Regions from separate parts of the Pseudomonas sp. 5Vm1k genome, predicted to be linked through region 2. Evidence: predicted binding sites of a transcription regulator. Region 2 holds the regulator's gene; the other holds the start of a gene.
What was found. The regulator FliA, encoded in region 2, starts transcription of late flagellar genes. The targets are predictions, from matches to a motif close to CTAAAGTTTNNNNNNNNNNNGCCGNTAA.

Region 1 (3,205 bases), on a different contig from region 2:
CCGTACAGCTGCTGCCCGTCGAGACGGAACAACAACAGCTCCAGGCGATTCTGCCCTACCAGTTGCGTGCGCTGGTTTACCGAATCCATTACACCAGCCATGCCCAGACTCCTACACCAACAACGCTAAGTTGTGTTGCGACGCACATTCATCACTAAACGGCACGGCGCTTGCTTTTTAACCCGTATGAACGAACAAACGACATTTTTCCGACACCTGACATCAAACTACCGCAAATTGCTTTGCGTGGTGTCGGCTGTTTGCCTGTTGCCCCTTGGCAGCCCTGCCGTTGCTGACGCGGTTACCTTGCCTGACATGCTTATCGGCGTCACTCAGGGCTTTCTTGAATTCACCGTAGAAGACTATCTGGCCACCAGTCAAACGGAAGGTCGCTACGAAATCGAGGTAAAACAACTCGATCCGCGACTGCGCATGCCCATGTGCGACAAGGAATTGACAGCCTCGCTGGAGAGCCCGGCCACCCCGATTGGCCGGGTAACCGTCAAAGTCCGCTGTGAGGGGAGCTCCCCCTGGACAGTGTTCGTACCCGCTCAAGTGCGCCTGTTTCGAGACGTTGTCATCACCACTCGCCCACTCAAGCGCGCCGGCATTATCGAACCCGGCGACGTCGCACTACGCGAACGAGATATCAGCCTTATCAACCAGGGCTATTTCACCTCCGTCGACCAGGCCATCGGACAGAAACTTACCCGACCAACGGTCGGTGATCAGGTCATTACGCTGGTCCATCTGGAACAGGCAGAAGTCGTACGCAAAGGTGACCAGGTGGTGATTACCGCCCGCAGTGGTACGCTCAGTGTGCGCATGCCGGGCGAAGCGCTGTCCAATGGCGGCCTGGCCGAGCAGATACGGGTTAAAAACCTCAATTCCATGCGAGTCATCAAGGCGCAAGTCACCGCGCCCGGCCAAGTGGAAGTGTCCATGTAGAGGCTAAGCTATGGCGCTCTGGCAGGCTGTTACCTAAACTGTGCCCATGCAGCGCTGGCGCATGCAGCTCATTGCATAAATGAGCCTAAAGTTTTCGCAGGTATTGCCGAAAACATGGCAAGCGTCCAAATACCCAGAGGTTTTTTTATCATGGTCATCGATTTCAGCCGTTTAAACAGCTCCTCGTCACTTACGGGCAGTACACGTACCAGCGTTGCCAAGGAAACCGCCGACGCCGGCAAATCCGCGCCGCTGAATACCCCGGCCGAACAGGCCAGTACCGTCAAAAGCGGGGAATCGGTACATCTCAGCAATGAGGCTCAACAGTTGCAGAAGGTCACTGACAAGCTGCGCGATCAGCCTGCCGTCGACAACGCCCGTGTGGCCGAGTTGAAAGCAGCGATTGCCGATGGCAGCTATAAAGTCGACAGCAGCCGTGTAGCCAGCAAACTGCTCAACTTCGAAGCCCAGCGCTAGGCCATCGCCTGCGCCAGGCTTTTGGACGCTTAAAACCCAAGGCCAGCCATGCACGACACTAATCTACTGCAACTGATCACCGACGACTTTGCTCCAGCGCAACGCTTGCTGGAGTTACTGCAAACCGAGTCCCTCGCCTTGCACGGTCGCGACATGCCGCTGCTCGAAGAAATTCTGGCGCAGAAACAGGCATTGATCATTTTGCTCGAACAGCATGGCCGCAAGCGCAGCGAAATCCTCGCCAGCCTCAACCTGCCCATCACTCGCAGTGGCCTGGAGCAACTCGCCGCCCATTCGAGCATTGGCGATCAGTTGCTGGAACAAAGCGATGTACTGACCGATCTTCTGGCTCAATGCCAGGCGGCCAACGTCAAGAATGGCCAGTCGATTCTGATGCAGCAGGCCGCCACGGCCAATCAGCTGAAAATCCTCACCGGGGGCGAACCTCCAGCGCTCTATGATGCCCGCGGGTCAACCGCCAAGATGGCAAAGCCACGCCCGCTCAGCCAGGCTTGATACCTCGCCAATGAGCACGCCCTATCAAGACGCGAAACATACTGGCAGAATGCCCGCCAGTAGTCATATTTTGTCTGGAGATTGATGAACCGTGTTCAATGCCTCAAGCGCGGAAGACGCTCCGCAACCACCCAAGGTGCTCACCACACCTCTGGAGATCTCCGGCAACCTTCGGCAGCTGCAAGACAGCCATGACCCGCTGATCATCACGTTCCATGAGCGCAGCCAGCGCTTCCAGAGCTATCTGGTGGACCTTGATCGTGACAGCAACATGATCGCCCTGGATGAAATGATCCCCCGCGACGGTGAACGCTACCTGCTGGCCGGCGAACCCTTCAAGGTCGAAGGCTTTCACGACGGCGTGCGCATTGCCTGGGAAAGTAACGGTCCACTGACCATCGACGAGTCCGGCGGTGGTCGTTGCTACCGTGGCGCGCTGCCTTCCGAGGTTGTGTACCACCAACGTCGCAATGCCTTTCGCGCCGCGTTGAAGCTGGCGCAACTGGTCAATGTCGAGCTGGGTGGTGAAAAGCTCAAGGCACCGATCGGCGGCAAGTTGCTGGACATCTCCGCCACGGGCTGCAAGCTGCGCTTCGAAGGCGACATCACCTCCAGCCTGCAACTGGGCCAGGTCTACGACCGCTTTGTCGCCGCCCTGCCCTTTGGCAGCATGACCGCCCCGGTTGAACTGCGTTACCTGCACTTCGAAGAAAGAATCTCCACCACCTTCGCCGGCGTACGCTTTCACAACATGAGCGGCCTGGTGCAACGGCAGGTCGAGCGCTTCGTCTATCAGCTGCAACGCGAAGCCCGACGTTTCGACAAAGATGACATGTGATTTCTCGGAATAAAGTGCCGGCGCTTCAATAAAAAACGGGCAGTCCCTTGCGGTGACTGCCCGTTTTTTTATGCCCCGATTTTAAGGCCTGGCCTCGGTGAAGCTTTGTTCGCGACCGGTGTCAGGGTCTTCCGGATCCTGTGGTTCTTGCGGGGACGGATCTGTTTCAGGTTCGGGCTCTGGCTCAGGTTCGATCGGATTCTGCATCTGATCCTGCACCACTTGCTCATCGACCCGTGGGTCAAGAGCTGCCACCAGTGGCGAACTCGACATGCTGTCGGGCATGGCCACGTGATGCAGCGGTGCATCGTCGACCACATGCAGATTGGTCACCGCTTTCGGGCGAATCCGCCACACCAGCACCAGCGCGAAGAAACTGAAGAAGGCATACAACATGTGGCTGCCGAACAGCTTCATCAGCACCCC
Region 2 (3,205 bases):
ACATGTTCGCTGATATTTACCACAGCCCGACCAAGCAGGTTGGCTGAGGTACTAATGAACAGTTTTTGTACCTACATCGATGGTCTGCCATGCATTGTTCAGTTGATGAACGCGCAGCCAGTAATGTGGCCTCCGTCTATGCAAGACAAGGTAAAGAAATAACATGGGCAGCATGCATCCCGTACAGGTGATCGCGGTGACCGGCGGCAAAGGTGGCGTCGGGAAGACTAACGTGTCAGTGAACTTGTCCCTGGCTCTAGCTGAGCTCGGCCGGCGCGTCATGCTGCTGGATGCCGATCTGGGGCTGGCGAACGTCGACGTTCTGCTGGGACTGACTCCCAAACGTACCCTGGCCGACGTTATCGAAGGCCGCTGCGAGCTGCGCGACGTTCTGTTGCAGGGCCCCGGCGGTATTCGTATCGTCCCGGCCGCGTCCGGCACCCAGAGCATGGTTCATCTGAGCCCGGCCCAACACGCCGGCCTGATCCAGGCTTTCAGCGATATCGGCGACAACCTCGACGTATTGGTGATCGACACCGCTGCGGGTATTGGTGACTCGGTAGTCAGTTTTGTCCGCGCCGCCCAGGAAGTGTTGCTGGTGGTCTGCGACGAGCCGACCTCCATCACTGACGCCTATGCCCTGATCAAGTTGCTGAACCGCGATTACGGCATGAACCGCTTCCGCGTCCTGGCCAACATGGCCCAGAGCCCGCAAGAAGGTCGCAACCTGTTCGCCAAGTTGACCAAGGTCACAGACCGCTTCCTCGACGTCGCCTTACAATACGTCGGCGCCGTGCCTTATGACGAAAGCGTGCGCAAGGCCGTGCAGAAGCAACGCGCCGTCTACGAAGCCTTTCCACGCTCCAAGTGCGCCCTGGCGTTCAAGGCGATTGCGCAGAAGGTCGACACCTGGCCGCTGCCGGCGAACCCGCGCGGGCACCTGGAATTTTTCGTCGAGCGTCTCGTGCAACAGACCGCAGGACCCGTCCTATGACAGCCAGTGGCTACAACCTCTACAAGAAATCGGCACGTGATGCGCAATACGAGCTGATCGAGCGTTACGCGCCACTGGTCAAACGCATTGCTTACCACTTGCTGGCGCGTTTGCCGGCCAGTGTCCAGGTGGAAGACCTGATCCAGGCCGGGATGATTGGCCTGCTTGAAGTGTCGACCAAATACGACGCCAGCAAAGGCGCGAGTTTCGAAACGTACGCGGGCATTCGAATCCGTGGCGCGATGCTCGATGAAGTACGCAAGGGGGACTGGGCACCACGTTCGGTCCACCGCAATACCCGCATGGTCAGCGACGCAATTCGCTCGATTGAAGCTAAAACCGGCCGTGATGCTAAAGATCACGAGGTTGCGGCCGAACTCCAATTGAGTCTCGACGATTATTACGGGATTTTGAACGATACCTTGGGCAGCCGCCTGTTCAGTTTCGACGACCTTTTGCAGGACGGCGAACACGAAGGGCTGCACGAGGATGGCGCCAGTGCTCATCTGGAGCCGTCACGCGATCTGGAAGATGAACGCTTCCAGGCTGCATTGGCGGACGCGATTGCCAATTTGCCGGAGCGTGAGCGACTGGTGTTGGCGCTGTACTACGACGAAGAGCTGAACCTCAAGGAAATCGGTGAAGTCCTTGGCGTCAGTGAATCGCGTGTCAGCCAGTTACACAGCCAGTGCGCGGCCCGTTTGCGGGGGCGTTTGGGGGAGTGGCGAGCGCGCTGAAGGCAGTGTGGGGACACTGCGAACGAGGCTGGTGTGGTGTTGAACTGCAGCGGTCTCGATCTGTTGTGCTCCAGACAGTCATTTGAGTGCTTTGCCGGATTGATTGAAATGGCGCGTCCAGGTGCTGGGCGCGTTTAAGACTGCTTGGAGGTCGAATTGGACAAGAACATGAAAATCCTCATCGTTGATGACTTCTCAACGATGCGGCGGATCATTAAAAACCTGTTGCGTGACCTTGGGTTCACCAACACGGTCGAGGCTGACGATGGCACTACTGCCATTCCGGTTCTCAACAGCGGCAGCATCGACTTTCTGGTAACAGACTGGAACATGCCTGGCATGACCGGTATCGACCTGCTGCGCCACGTGCGCGCCGATGAAAAACTCAAGCACTTGCCAGTGCTGATGGTGACCGCTGAAGCCAAGCGCGAACAGATCATCGAAGCGGCCCAGGCCGGTGTTAACGGCTATGTGGTCAAACCCTTCACGGCCCAGGCGTTGAAAGAAAAAATCGAGAAGATTTTCGAACGCATCGGTTGAGCAACTGCGCCACGGGGGAGCTATGGAGCATAACGAATCTTCACAGGGCGATTTTGAATCGACCCTGAAAAAACATGCGGTCGAATTGGTCGAAAGCCTTGAAAAAGGCAGGTTCGGCGACGCTGTGCAACTGATCCATGAGCTCAACCAGACCCGTGACCGCGGCCTGTACCAGGAAGTGGGCAAGCTCACTCGTGAGCTGCATAGCGCGATCGTCAATTTCCAGATTGACCCAAACATGCCGCAAGCCGAGGAAGTCTCGCAGATCACGGACGCCACCGAGCGTCTGGGTTATGTGGTCAAGCTCACCGAGGCCGCTGCCAACCGCACCATGGACCTGGTGGAAAACGCCACACCGCTGGTCAATGGCCTGAGCCAGGAAGCCCAGGCGTTGAGCACCGACTGGGGACGGTTCATGCGTCGCGAAGTCGGGGCTGAAGAGTTTCGCGAGCTGGCGCGGCGGGTCGACGGTTTCCTGACACGCAGCAGCGAAGACAATCGCACGGTGTCGAGCAACCTGAACGACATTCTGCTGGCTCAGGATTACCAGGACCTCACCGGTCAAGTGATCAAGCGCGTGACCCAATTGGTCACCGAAGTTGAAAGCAACCTGCTCAAGCTCGTGCTCATGGCCAGTCAGGTAGACCGCTTTGCGGGTATCGAACATGACCGTGAAGCGATGCTGGCTGAAAAAGATCCGCAAAAACATCTCTCGCAGGGTGAAGGTCCGCAGATTCATGCCGATAAAAGAGAAGATGTTGTGTCCGGTCAGGACGATGTGGACGATTTGTTATCCAGCCTGGGATTTTAGAGTTTTAGAATTTTAGGTTTTTTAGGTTTTTAGACCTTAGGAGCACCCCCTTAATGAGCTTCGGCGCCGATGAAGAGATCCTTCAGGATTTCCTGGTTGAGGCCGGCGAGATTCTAGAGCAAC

Region 1: a site for FliA is predicted at 1,034-1,061, ahead of flgM (flagellar biosynthesis anti-sigma factor FlgM). Genes of this name have one in related genera too.

Annotation. Positions count from the first base shown of each region.
Region 1 covers NZ_JBSPCZ010000027.1:9,616-12,820, reverse strand. The annotation lists gene ACWIKB_RS31035 (chemotaxis protein CheV) at 1-101, opposite strand, end outside; gene flgA (flagellar basal body P-ring formation chaperone FlgA) at 187-948, shown strand; gene flgM (flagellar biosynthesis anti-sigma factor FlgM) at 1,099-1,425, shown strand; gene ACWIKB_RS31020 (flagella synthesis protein FlgN) at 1,474-1,941, shown strand; gene ACWIKB_RS31015 (flagellar brake protein) at 2,033-2,779, shown strand; gene ACWIKB_RS31010 (MFS transporter) at 2,861-3,205, opposite strand, start outside.
Region 2 covers NZ_JBSPCZ010000005.1:131,715-134,919, forward strand. The annotation lists gene flhF (flagellar biosynthesis protein FlhF) at 1-47, shown strand, start outside; gene fleN (flagellar synthesis regulator FleN) at 164-994, shown strand; gene fliA (RNA polymerase sigma factor FliA) at 991-1,731, shown strand; gene ACWIKB_RS11980 (chemotaxis response regulator CheY) at 1,900-2,271, shown strand; gene ACWIKB_RS11985 (protein phosphatase CheZ) at 2,294-3,082, shown strand; gene ACWIKB_RS11990 (chemotaxis protein CheA) at 3,136-3,205, shown strand, end outside.